3 regions of the Providencia xihuensis genome follow, and region 2 is predicted to be linked to each of the others. Evidence: predicted binding sites of a transcription regulator. Region 2 holds the regulator's gene; each other region holds the start of a gene.

The links. The regulator CRP, encoded in region 2, controls carbon source genes, mostly activating them, when cyclic AMP is high. The targets are predictions, from matches to a motif close to ATGTGANNNNNNTCACAT.
Region 1: the regulator CRP is predicted to act here: its motif matches at 2,247-2,264, upstream of msrB (peptide-methionine (R)-S-oxide reductase MsrB).
Region 3: the regulator CRP is predicted to act here: its motif matches at 1,601-1,618, upstream of adhE (bifunctional acetaldehyde-CoA/alcohol dehydrogenase).

Annotation. Positions count from the first base shown of each region.
Region 1 covers NZ_CP169565.1:2,208,211-2,212,958, reverse strand. The annotation lists gene ansA (asparaginase) at 1-573, shown strand, start outside; gene pncA (bifunctional nicotinamidase/pyrazinamidase) at 585-1,211, shown strand; gene ACE2AL_RS09850 (YeaC family protein) at 1,279-1,581, opposite strand; gene msrB (peptide-methionine (R)-S-oxide reductase MsrB) at 1,703-2,116, opposite strand; gene gapA (glyceraldehyde-3-phosphate dehydrogenase) at 2,472-3,467, shown strand; gene ACE2AL_RS09835 (D-hexose-6-phosphate mutarotase) at 3,699-4,580, shown strand; gene ACE2AL_RS09830 (MipA/OmpV family protein) at 4,647-4,748, opposite strand, start outside.
Region 2 covers NZ_CP169565.1:354,976-359,723, forward strand. The annotation lists gene ACE2AL_RS01560 (hypothetical protein) at 1-1,261, opposite strand, end outside; gene ACE2AL_RS01565 (hypothetical protein) at 1,351-2,316, opposite strand; gene crp (cAMP-activated global transcriptional regulator CRP) at 2,504-3,136, opposite strand; gene ACE2AL_RS01575 (OsmC family protein) at 3,493-3,894, shown strand; gene ACE2AL_RS01580 (phosphoribulokinase) at 4,000-4,748, opposite strand, start outside.
Region 3 covers NZ_CP169565.1:2,227,944-2,232,691, reverse strand. The annotation lists gene ACE2AL_RS09940 (ABC transporter substrate-binding protein) at 1-205, opposite strand, end outside; gene ACE2AL_RS09935 (YchE family NAAT transporter) at 706-1,350, opposite strand; gene adhE (bifunctional acetaldehyde-CoA/alcohol dehydrogenase) at 1,852-4,560, shown strand; gene ACE2AL_RS09925 (thymidine kinase) at 4,741-4,748, opposite strand, start outside.

The DNA of each region.
Region 1 (4,748 bases), 1.9 Mb from region 2:
TTTTTCAACAATAAATTGTACCGTGGTAACCGTACAGTCAAAGCGCATGCAGATGGTTTCGATGCCTTTAGTTCCCCGAACTGCTCACCGTTGATGGAAGCAGGTATTCATATTCGTACTTTTAATGCTTGCCCCGCCCCCATTGGCGTCGGGGAATTCAAGACACACCGCATCACACCTCAACCGATTGGCGTTGTCACGCTCTACCCTGGTTTATCTATTGATATTGTTCGTAATATCCTTCAACAACCCGTCAAAGCATTAATCTTGCGCTCTTATGGGGTCGGGAATGCACCTCAGCAGCCTGAATTACTGCGCATTCTACGGGAAGCGACTAACCGTGGGATTATTGTGGTCAATCTAACACAGTGCATTTCAGGGCGTGTGAATATGGAAGGCTATGCCACAGGACATGCCCTCGCAGAATCAGGGGTAATTAGTGGTTATGACATGACTTTTGAAGCGGCATTGAGTAAATTACATTATTTACTGAGCCAAGATTACACACCTGCGCTGATCCGCGAATTAATGCAAAATAATTTACGCGGTGAATTGAGTTACGCTGATGAATAACTGAGGAAATGATGAAAACGGCCTTATTATTAGTCGATTTACAAAATGATTTTTGCACAGGCGGCACTCTCGCTGTGAATGAAAGTGAACACGTTATAGACATAGCAAATAAAGCAATCACGATTTGCCAACAAAAAGGGATTACCACCCTTGCAAGTCAAGATTGGCACCCTGTTAATCATTTAAGTTTTGCCGCAAACTCAGGCACACAAATTGGCGATATCGGTGAACTTAATGGGCTGGCGCAAGTATGGTGGCCTGTACATTGTGTCCAAGGCGAATATGGCTCAGAGTTCCACCCACAATTAAACACTCAAGCCATTCAAGAAACATTTACGAAAGGCGAAAACCCGCAAGTTGATAGCTATAGCGCTTTCTTTGATAACGATAAGGTAAGTCAAACTCGATTACACACATGGCTACAAGCTCAGAGGATCACCCATTTAATTATTATGGGGATTGCGACCGATTATTGCGTTAAATTTACAGTGCTCGATGCCTTGAATTTGGGCTACAGCGTTGATGTATTAGTTGACGGCTGTCGTGGGGTAAACTTAACCGCTAATGACAGCCAGATTGCATTAACCGAAATGGAACAGCAAGGCGCCAAACTTATCACACTAGACGATATTGCCTAACCCCTCATTTTCCTCAGCAATATTTTCTCTTGTACTGTATTCCTTGAGAAAATATTGCCGCTCAACCTTAATCGTTATTTTGCGGTTTGAGTGTTGCGAACATCTCCCCTTGGAACATCGCTTTCAGCTCTTGCTTGCTTTTCATGGTGATCTCACCATTGGTACCAACAGTCATATGTTCAGCATCATGGTTATGGCGTGATTGCCACAGCATCACCATCTGTAAGCTATGTTCTTTTTGCTCCGCCGTTAAAGGAACTCCATCTGGCCATTTCCCCAACTCAACGGCAGTAACGAGACGCTCATAAATCTCTGGGGTCATTACTGCAAGCAATTGTTCAATATGTTTTGGGTCGACTTCTACACTCATGGCACCGCTCCTTCAAAAAATTATACTGACGTTTAGTTAAATTGCTTTTTTATTTTTAGCTGAATCGTTATTGCTGAAGGTTATTGATAACAACTTATAAACTTCAGCAGCCTTCAGCAGCCTAACCACGCGTCTTTTCACCCGATGACTCATCCAAAAAGCTTAAGGATGCTGAATTAATACAGTAACGTTGCCCTGTTGGCATAGGTCCATCAGGGAACACATGCCCTAAGTGGGCATTACAATTTTGGCAACGGACTTCAATACGATGCATACCATGAGAAAAATCTTCGATGTATTTGATGACATGATCATTCACTGGCTCATAGAAACTTGGCCACCCACAACCTGCATCAAATTTAGTCTCAGACATAAATAAAGGTGTACCACAACACAGGCATTCGTACACACCCTCTTTACGGTTATGCAATAATTGACCACTAAATGGCGGCTCAGTGCCCGCTTGCTGTGTAACATAACGCTGTATCTCATTTAAATCTGAAATATCAACGTGTTGTTTATCTTTCTGTGACATAACTTATCCACGTATTTAAGCAATTTGTTCTGTTGATGACTATCACACCGTAATTTTCAGCAACAAAAAATTAACAACAATTTTTATAAAACTATTCTAAACTAAGAAGCATCTTACTTTCCGTTTTGATTTGTGAAGCGTATCACATATATCACTGATAGATGGTTTCATTATGCCGTACAATCCCGATAATACGTGCGGCTGTGTTTGCCGCTGAAGTGGCTGACAAATAAGCAGTTAGTGGTATCAGAATTGATTTTTTTCAATAATTGACACGATTCCGCTTGACGGCTGGCAAGGTTTTGGTAACTTTAACTACAACTTAATTCACGAATAAATAGCTGGTGGAAATACTATGACTATCAAAGTAGGTATTAATGGTTTTGGTCGTATTGGCCGTATCGTTTTCCGTGCTGCACAAGAGCGTTCTGATATCGAAATCGTTGCTATCAACGACCTGCTCGATGCAGAATACATGGCTTACATGCTGAAATACGATTCAACTCACGGTCGTTTCAACGGTACTGTTGAAGTTAAAGATGGTCACCTGGTTGTAAACGGTAAAAAAATCCGTGTTACTGCAGAAAAAGATCCTGCAAACCTGAAATGGAACGAAGTTGGTGTTGATGTTGTTGCTGAAGCAACAGGTATCTTCCTGACTGACGAAACTGCGCGTAAACACATCCAAGCAGGTGCGAAAAAAGTTGTTCTGACTGGCCCTTCTAAAGATGACACTCCAATGTTCGTTATGGGCGTTAACCACAAAGCTTACGCAGGTCAAGAAATCGTTTCTAACGCATCTTGTACAACTAACTGCTTAGCGCCGCTGGCTAAAGTTATCAACGACAAATTCGGTATCGTTGAAGGTCTGATGACGACTGTTCACGCAACAACTGCAACGCAAAAAACAGTTGATGGCCCTTCTCACAAAGACTGGCGTGGTGGTCGTGGTGCTTCTCAAAACATCATCCCATCTTCAACTGGTGCTGCTAAAGCTGTAGGTAAAGTTATTCCTGAGCTGAACGGTAAACTGACTGGTATGTCTTTCCGTGTACCAACACCAAACGTTTCAGTTGTTGACTTAACTGCACGTTTAGAAAAACCAGCAACTTACGCGCAAATCTGTGAAGCTATCAAAGAAGCTGCAGCAGGCGAACTGAAAGGTGTTCTGGGCTACACTGAAGATGACGTTGTATCAACAGACTTCAACGGTGAAAAACTGACTTCTGTGTTTGATGCTAAAGCTGGTATCGCACTGAACGATAACTTTGTTAAATTAGTTTCTTGGTATGACAACGAAACAGGTTACTCAAACAAAGTATTAGACCTGATTGCTCACATCTCTAAATAAGTGTTGTTAAGTAATTAGCCTGACTGAGCCGCCAATTGGCGGCTCTTTTGTATCATATCGAATACTGCATTAATATTTTATCTCACTTCATTTATCTTTAATCCATTATTCGATACTGTATAAACCAACTTTCAATCAGATTTAAGATAAGTGCCATACATCGCACAAATCTGCCACACGCAAAACGTATAATGCGTATTAATGCTGTTTCTACTAACACAGGCCGATACCATGCACGAAAAAATTTTTGCTCTACCCGTTATTAAACAACTCTCTGCCTATATCACTCAACGCCAATTAGGTGACCTACCACTGATTGTGGTTTCTCACCCAAAAGTTCGTGGTGCAGTCAGTTTACAAGGCGCACATCTCATTGATTGGCAACCTGCGGGGCAAAAGCCGTGTCTTTGGCTAAGTTCTGAAAGTGCGTTTAAAAACGGCGTAGCAATCCGTGGAGGCATTCCTATCTGTTGGCCATGGTTTGGCCCTGTAGCGAGTCCGAGTCACGGCTTTGCGCGTATCTTGCCTTGGCAATTTACTGCCCATAATGAACATGATGATGGGGTAATTTTAACCTTTACGCTCACTGACACTGATTATACCCGTAAGCTATGGCCCCACGAGTTCACATTGATTTTACGAATGAAACTGGGTGAAACCTGTGAGCTTGAGCTCGAAAGCTATGGTGATTTTGAAACGACAGCAGCATTACACACTTACTTCAACATCAGTGATATTCACAAAGCGACTGTTTACGGCCTTGGCGGTCACTATTTTGATAAGGTCGCTGATAAAGAAGTGTATGCATCTGAACCATTAAAATTCAATAAACACACTGACCGCATCTATTCAGAACCTGAAGAGTACAGCTTACTGCGCGATGAAGGCTGGAACCGCACGATTGAATTGCATCATTACCATAATAGTGATGTGGTGTGTTGGAATCCATGGGCTGAATTATCATGTAGTATGCAAGACATGCCAAATAATGGTTATAAACAGATGGTTTGTGTTGAAACGGCCTGTATTAATGTGCCCATGAAAAGCGATGCTCAGCACCCTGCTCGCCTGTCTTTAGTGATGGTAAGCCGCGATAATAAACCACAAAATTAATATTAAGACAAAATAAACCCCCAGTAGAGTCATCTTACTGAGGGTTTATGATTCTTTAACGACACATTAGAATGTATAGGTCACACCCGTCCACATAATGGCAGAAACAGATTTATTCACCATTGGGCTATCTTTTACTTCACTCGGTAGGCGGTCAACACGCCCCAT
Region 2 (4,748 bases):
ATTGAACTTTATGTGTATGTGAGTATTTTTTTATTCCTTTATTATTGGCTAAAGGATATTTATTTTTTAGTGTCTCTTCTTTTTGAGCTATTTTTTCCTCATTAACCTTAGTGTCTGGTGTAAGGTTATTACCTTCATTATCAGAATGGTAGCCAGAAGATAACGAGGTGAGACTAATTGAGAACATCGATGGTGCTCTATTGGCAAGCTTCTCCTGTAGCGCTCTAATTGTATGATTTTTATTATTATTATTAATTCTTAAGTCTTGGACTAAACCTCTATAATCAAGGTTATCATTACCTAACTCTTCTATTAAATTATATAATGACTCATTTTCAAATATTAAATTATCAATATTTTCATTATTTTTTTTGTTCTCTACTTCTGGTTTCTTTTCAAAAAAATCGTCAAAGTCAAAGTTGTGAGATTCATTATGGTATATAGGCGTATTATCTTCATCATAAGTAATTAAAGATTCACTAATTATTGTTTTTTTTAGGGCTAAAATATTTTTTCCTAGAGCATTTTTATCCAGTGTAATATTGTGAACTTTATTTTTTATATCTTTTAACTCATTGCTCAATAAAGTCCTTACTGAGCTTTGTATTTTAATTAACTCTTCAAGTTTTTCATTTTTTTCTTCTATATCATTTTCTATTGATATTTCTTTTTCTAATGATGCTAAGTATTTACTTTCTTTTTTTAAATGTGAAATTCCTCTTGTTTTTGATTCATATCTTATAGATGATTTCAGATCATCAATTTCATTTTTTAGCTCTTCGTGTTTATTTGTCAATTTTTCATTTTCGTCTAATAAATCTAGGTAATGTTTAAGATAGCCTATTGTTTCATTTTGTGTTTCTATGATTTCATCTGTAGCTGTATTTTCGCTAAAAAATTTATTCTTATCTAATAAATTATCAATGGAGTTTTCTATTTTATTTTTTAAATCCTTAATGAATTGTGGGATATTAAATGATTTTTCTATTAGCTTATTTTCGAGGGAAAATATTGTTTTTTTGTTTGAGTTTAATTTATTAAATAAATTTAAATTACTTTCCTTTGAACTAACTACGGTTAAGTTAATATGAAATGTTGATTCCGTATTTTTTGGGTTAAAACGAAAAAATGAGAAAGGATTATTTACTTTCATATTTTTAATTTTTTGTATAATACTGGGGGATTCTCTCATTGCTCCAGTTGATGAAATTTTTCTGTATGGCGAGCTAGTTATGGTATTGTTTAGGGTGTTAGTTTTCATAGTCATATCCTATATTAATGCTAAGAAGTAATTAATTATTAATGTAATGATGGTGTTAAATAAATGCAGAAGGTGTTTTACTGAATGGTTTATTTTTTCAGTTCTTTCAATAAATTATCATTAATATTAATTTGATTTTGTATTTTAATGATATTATCTTTAAGTGCATCCATTTCCATTGTTAGTCTTTGTTCTTTTTTAATACTATTGCTTATTTTTATTAAGTCAGAGGTTTTAATTGAATTGATATTCCTATTTTTTTGTTTTTTATAGTCTAATGGCGTAGGTTTGTTAGATAGTTTGTAATGTTGTTTGATATATTGTGTTCTTAATACTGAGGTTTTTGTTTGTAGTATATTTCCCTTAAACTCAAAAGTGCTTTTAGGTAAAGGGATGGCTTTAGAGTTATATTGGCTGTTGTCAGTAACTTTATCGTGTACATATATAATTTTTTTCTGAGAAAAATTCGTTGTTTTTTTCTTACTTGCTTCTAAAGATAAGTCAATATTATTGATATTTTTTTTGTTTATTCTAATTATTAAAGGGATTTTAGTGCCGTTTTTATTTTCTAGTTGCTTTGGCTGATGATAGTTTCTTATGATTTCATCTTTTATTTCTGAATTTTTGATGTTAATCCCTGGGATTTTAACGTATCGGTACAAAAAATTGGCATATCCATATATTTCTTTATCAGCATTGTTAAATTCGTCAAATACAGTCTGATTTTCTTTTATTAGCGAATCGGCATCTTGCTCATTATAAAAAGTAGATGCGTAAAATTTATATAAATTACCTTTCAATTGATTAACTTTATATTTAAACTCGTCAGCGCTTAATAATTTAGTATCATTTACATTTTCTGAATCACTTTCATAAGCAGAATCAATACTTTCTAGGCTACAAGTATGTGATGGTTTGAATTGTCGATGAGCGGAAAATGGTTCTTTTCTCGATGTGGTAGTCACGGTGAAAATTTTTTTTATGAAATCATCGGAATTACTAATATTTTTAAAAATTTCGGAATGACCTGATAACTTGCTCAGTGTAACTTTCATGAACATAACTCCCTATTTAATATTATAATTATTATTTTATAGGTAGCTAAATAGAGAAAATATAAAGAAACGACACTCATTAAGAAATGATATATAAAAATTGTATTTTGGGTGAATAGCTTTATACCAATAATATAAAGCTATTCCAAAGTGTGCGCCCCACCAAGGGAGTGAGGCGAAAGGTTAGTTATCGAGTACCGTAAACAACAATGGTTTTACCATGCGCGGAGATTAAGTTTTGATCTTCCAGCATTTTCAAAATACGGCCGACAGTTTCACGGGAACAACCAACGATTTGGCCAATCTCCTGACGGGTGATTTTGATTTGCATCCCATCTGGATGTGTCATGGCATCAGGTTGTTTGGCTAAATTCAGTAGCGTTTGTGCAATACGGCCTGTTACGTCTAAGAAGGCGAGGTTGCCCACTTTTTCTGACGTTGTTTGCAGGCGGCTTGCCATTTGCGCGGAAAGGCGCATTAAGATATCAGGATTAACCTGAATCAATTGACGGAATTTTTTGTAAGAAATTTCAGCAACTTCGCAGGCGATTTTTGCTCTAACCCACGCAGTACGTTCTTGCCCTTCTTCAAATAATCCAAGCTCACCAATGAAATCCCCCTGATTCAGGTAGGAGAGGATCATTTCTTTGCCTTCTTCATCTTTGATTAAAACAGCCACTGAACCTTTAACTATGTAGTAAAGGGTTTCTGCTTTCTCACCCTGATGGATCAGTGTGCTCTTGGATGGATACTTATGAATATGGCAGTGTGACAAAAACCATTCAAGAGTAGGGTCTGTTTGTGGCTTGCCGAGAACCATTAGCGTTATCCTCTGTATGTTATTGCAGCCATCCGGAAAAAGCGTACCAGAAAGGCTGGCTTTAAAGTCACTAGCTTAGCATATTAATTTGTCTTATATACCCTAAATAACAGGAAGAGCAACATTGCATCAATCGCTTTTCATGGTTAGGGTAAACAAATTGATATCAACACTATAATATAATCAAATAAAACGTTGAGTTTTGATCTTAATCCTATCAACTAAGTATTGTTTGTAGCATATCCGATACAGAAAGTCTTCCCTGTATCGCTTCAGCAGAATAAAGCTGATATAACATTCTTTATATCTATGGAACAATGTAGCCTTTAAATCGATTTCATTTCAAGGGGAATAAAATGGAAGCAAGAGTTAAATGGGTGGAGGGGCTCTCTTTTTTAGGTGAGTCAGCGTCAGGCCACCAAGTGATGATGGACGGCAATGCAGGCGATAAAGCACCAAGCCCAATGGAAATGGTGTTAATGGCTGCAGGTGGTTGCAGTGCAATTGATGTGGTATCCATCTTACAAAAAGGCCGTAATGATATTACCGACTGTGAAGTGAAATTAACCTCTCAGCGCCGTGAAGAAGCGCCTCGTTATTTCGTTAAAATCCATTTGCATTTTATTGTAACAGGGAATGAATTAACGGATAAAGCGGTTGAACGTGCAGTTCAGCTTTCTGCTGAAAAATATTGTTCAGTCGCGTTGATGTTAGAAAAGACCGTCGAAGTGACACATAGCTTTGAAATTAAAAATTAAAAATTAAAAATTAAAAATAAATTTAATAGTTATTGATATATTTTAAAAATAAGATGCTTATTCTAATTAATGGTAAGCATCTTATTTAATAATCAAAAAAACAATTTAGTCATGTTTCTGAGTAATTAGCTTTTCGACTATTGGCATCATAATTAATTCCATTGCTAAGCCTAATTTCCCCCCTGGCACGACAATCGTATTCATCGCGGAGATAAACGAGCCAGATATCATTGACAGTAGATAGGGAAAATCAATCTGTTCAAGTCCACGAAAGCGAATAACAATAAAACTTTCATCTTGTGAAGGAATAGCTTTCGCTGAAAATGGGTTTGAGGTATCTACAGTAGGTACGCGTTGGAAGTTAATATGGGTACGGGAAAATTGTGGTGTGATGTAGTTAATATAATCCCCCATTGAACGCACCACCGAATCCATGACTGCTTCTCTAGAGTGCCCACGTTCAGTGGTGTCACGGATGAGTTTTTGTATCCACTCTAAGTTCACAATAGGCACAACACCTACCAGTAAATCAACATGTTGCGCGACATTGTGCTCAGGTGTCACAATCCCACCGTGTAAGCCTTCATAAAACAGCACATCCGTTTTTTCAGGTAACGATTCCCAAGGAGTGAACGTACCTGGTTGTAAGCCATAAGGTACTGCTTCATCATAGGTATGTAGGTATTTACGCGATTTCCCACAGCCCGTTTTGGCGTAATCCACCAGTGTTTGCTCAAGTAGCGCAAAGTCATTGGCTTCTGGACCAAAATAACTAATATGGCGGCCTTGCTCTCTGGCTTTGCGAATCGCCATATCCATTTCAGGGCGCGTGTAACGGTGGAAGCTGTCCCCCT
Region 3 (4,748 bases), 1.9 Mb from region 2:
CGACATCAGTATAAACTAGGCCTTCTAACAAATTTAAAATAACATTACTTTCAGGCACTCCCTCCACTTTGTGCGGGTCAAGGGAAGCCACTTCTGAACCATTGTTAATCACAATTGACTGTACAGGTTTAACAATATTGGCACTCATTGATGATGTCGTAATAAATAATGACAGTGCTCCCAAACCCATTGCCGTTCTTATCATTTTATCCCTCATGATTAGCAACCTTCGCAGTAATTAACGAAACCTTTTATCTAGCCGAACATGGCCAAATGCACCCTTTGAATATGAATAATTAAAACAATTAATTAACATTTGTTAGTTAAAAATTTCATGCTATTTCTAAAAAAAACTCATCAATACACCATTAAACACATTAAAATCAATGCTATACCATAAACCCCATCATATCGTACAGCATGTCCCCCCTTCACACTTCCAAACATATCATTAACAAACACCAATTAAAATAGTGAATAAATTTACGTAGCTCACAATTCCTTACTTTTTATCCCTGTTTTAGCAAAAAATGCGATATTTAATTACAGATGTGACTTTTATTATTGCTGATTGTTTGTTGTGAAAGAGATTAGATAACGACATATCCTGCTATTGGATACCACAATACTGTTTTTGAAAGGCGATAGTTTTTCTCAATGCTGCTGTCAGCAAAATGCATAACAGCAGCATTGGAAAGAGGTGTTTTAGAGTAAACCTGGGAAAAGTGCTTTAACCCCTGTGACGATAAATTCGATGCCCAACGACATCAATAATAATCCCATAATACGCGTAACAACGTTGATCCCTGTCTGCCCTAAATAGCGTACTAATAACGAAGCGGAGCGAAATAATAACCAACAACAAAAGGCAAAGAAAATACTGGTTAGGGCTAAACCCAAGAAATTTTGCCAGCCATGCCACCTTGAAGACCAAACAATACAAGAACTTATTGCTCCAGGGCCAGCCATTAACGGTAATGCCAGAGGCACAACACCAATGCTGTCGCGAACCGCTGTTTCTGTTTTTTCTTGTTTATTCTGTTTGTCTTCACCAATTTTCCCGCTGATCATCGACATTGCGATGGTGACAATCAATATCCCCCCTGCAATACGGAATGAATCAATAGAAATCCCAAATAATTGTAAGATTGAATCGCCAATTAATAATGACGTACATAAAATAATAGCAACGGAAGTATTCGCAATGGTATTGGTTTTATTTCTCCCTGCATTACTTTGATAATTAGTCATACTGATAAACACAGGCAAAATACCCACAGGGTTTACCAATGCAAATAAACCGATAAAAAATTTAATGTAGCCCGATAAGTCAAGTAATGCTGCACTCACTCATTCATTTCCTTAAATAACTCTTGTTAGAGGTTTATTGATGTCTTAAATAATTTTATCACTGATGCAGTAAATTTCCTTGAGAAAAGCACTAATTTCTGTGAATGTCTCTTTTTACCCCATTTTTTGTTAGCTTTATTATCAATCTCGACGCATTTAGCTTACTTATGTGAAAGTTAATTAATACACCAACAACACTATTTCAAATAGTACAAAAATAGCCATGCTGAAAGGTGTCAGCTTGCCATTTTCGTGATTTAGATCACTTTATTTAATTCCTGTTTTGTTAATCTATCCTTAACTGATAGACAGAGTTAATGGTGAACCAATCATCAATAATTCACGTTTTAACAAGGTTTTTAAGCCAATAGGCGATGATGAGCTACGTTATTATAGATATTATCTATACTTTCTTTTTTAAGTGGTCTTTTTTAAACCTCTTTATAATAGATACATTGCTCATTGGCTTAAAAAGTTTAACATTTATCAGGAGTAATCTATATGTCCGTAACTAACGTTACCGAACTCAATGAACTCGTTGCTCGTGTCAAAAAAGCTCAACGCGAATTCGCTAGTTTTTCGCAAGAAAAAGTAGATGAAATCTTCCGCGCTGCTGCCCTTGCTGCTGCTGATGCACGTATCCCTCTCGCAAAACTCGCGGTAGAAGAGTCTGGAATGGGTATTGTTGAAGATAAAGTGATCAAAAACCACTTTGCCTCTGAATATATCTATAATGCCTATAAAGATGAAAAGACCTGCGGTGTACTTTCTGAAGACCCAACATTTGGTACGATTACAATCGCAGAACCTATTGGGATTATTTGTGGTATCGTACCAACCACAAACCCAACATCAACAGCCATCTTTAAATCCCTGATTAGCTTAAAAACCCGTAATGCCATTATCTTTTCTCCGCACCCTCGCGCAAAAGTAGCCACTAACCGTGCCGCCGAAATTGTTCTTAATGCCGCTATCGCAGCAGGTGCGCCAAAAGATATTATTGGTTGGATTGATTCCCCATCAGTTGAATTATCCAATGCATTAATGCATCACCCTGATATTAACCTGATCTTGGCGACAGGTGGCCCTGGTATGGTTAAAGCGGCTTACAGCTCAGGAAAACCCGCTATTGGTGTAGGTGCAGGAAACACCCCTGTGGTTATTGATGAAACTGCAGATATTAAACGCGCAGTGGCTTCTATTTTAATGTCCAAAACCTTCGATAACGGTGTTATCTGTGCATCTGAGCAATCTGTTGTCGTTGTCGATGAAATCTATAGTCAAGTACGTGAACGTTTTGCAAGTCACGGTGGCTACTTACTGCAAGGTAAAGAACTCAAAGCTGTTCAAGATATCATCTTAAAAAATGGCAATTTAAACGCAGCTATCGTGGGTCAACCTGCTTATAAAATTGCAGAGATGGCTGGCATTACGGTGCCAATCAATACAAAGATTTTAATTGGTGAAGTGAAACTGATCGATGATTCAGAGCCCTTTGCTCATGAAAAATTGTCTCCACTGTTAGCCATGTACCGCGGCAAAAACTTTGAGGATGCAGTATCGAAAGCTGAGCAGCTGGTTGAGATGGGCGGTATTGGCCACACATCTTGCTTATATACAGACCAAGATAATGAACATGAACGTGTCAATTATTTCGGTCAAAAAATGAAAACGGCGCGTATCCTGATCAACACCCCTGCCTCACAAGGTGGGATTGGTGACTTGTATAACTTTAAATTAGCCCCTTCTCTCACACTCGGCTGCGGTTCTTGGGGGGGTAACTCTATCTCTGAAAACGTTGGTCCTAAACATTTAATTAATACCAAAACTGTGGCGAAGAGAGCTGAAAATATGTTGTGGCATAAACTTCCAAATTCAATCTACTTCCGCCGTGGCTGTTTACCTATCGCCCTAGAAGAAATTGCAACTGACGGTGCAAAACGTGCATTTATTGTCACCGATGGCTATTTATTTAATAACGGCTATGTGGATGAAGTGGTTAATGTCCTCAAAAAACACCATATCGAAACCGATGTTTTCTTTGAAGTTGAAGCTGACCCAACGTTAACAGTTGTTCGTAAAGGTGCGGCACAAATGCAAGCTTTCCAACCTGATGTCATTATCGCATTAGGTGGCGGTTCTCCAATGGATGCGGCGAAGATTATGTGGGTCATGTACGAACACCCTGAAACACATTTTGAAGAGCTGGCGTTACGCTTTATGGATATCCGTAAACGTATTCACCGTTTCCCGAAAATGGGTGTGAAAGCAAAATTAGTTGCTATTACAACAACATCAGGTACAGGTTCTGAAGTCACACCATTTGCAGTTGTCACCGACGATAAAACAGGTCAAAAATACCCATTAGCGGATTATGCATTAACGCCTAATATGGCAATTGTCGATGCTAACCTTGTAATGAACATGCCTAAATCGTTAACTGCTTTTGGTGGTTTAGATGCCGTCACCCACGCATTAGAAGCTTATGTCTCCGTGTTAGCTAATGAGTTTACCGATGGTCAAGCTTTAAAAGCGCTAAGCTTATTAAAAGATTACCTGCCAGCAAGTTATCATGAAGGGGCTAAAAACCCAGTGGCACGTGAGCGTGTACACAATGGTGCAACCTTAGCAGGTATTGCCTTTGCTAACGCCTTCTTGGGTGTTTGTCACTCAATGGCACACAAACTGGGCTCTGAGTTCCATATTCCTCATGGTCTTGCGAATGCATTGCTAATTTGTAACGTTATTCGTTTCAATGCGAATGATAACCCAACCAAGCAAACTGCTTTTAGCCAATACGACCGTCCTCATGCACGCCGCCAATATGCTGAAATTGCAGATCATTTGGGGCTCACAAATGCAAATGACCGTACGGGTGTTAAAATTGAGAAATTATTAGCGTGGTTAGATGAAATTAAGGCTGACTTAGGCATTCCTAAATCTATCCGTGAAACAGGTGTTTCTGAAGCTGATTTCTTAGCCCGCGTTGATAAACTGTCAGAAGACGCTTTTGATGACCAATGTACAGGGGCTAACCCACGTTATCCATTAATCTCTGAAATTAAACAGTTATTACTGGATTCATATTATGGCCGTGAGTTTATTGAACATACAAGTGCACCATCTGCGGAAGTAAAGACAGAAAAAAAAGTTGTTGAGAAAAAGACGACAACGAAAAAAACGGCAGAGAAAAAATCATCTAAAAAATAATTTTTTGGATAATTAAATAATAAAGGCACTGCAAATGCAGTGCCTTTAATGTTTTACAAGTCAAATAATGCTATTAATCACAATCATATATTAGAGAAATTATACACAAGGGCTTTCATTAAAAGCCCATAGGTCTATTCTAAAAATAGGTTATTTTTCACTTTCCATTTTATTTTTCGTTTAATTGA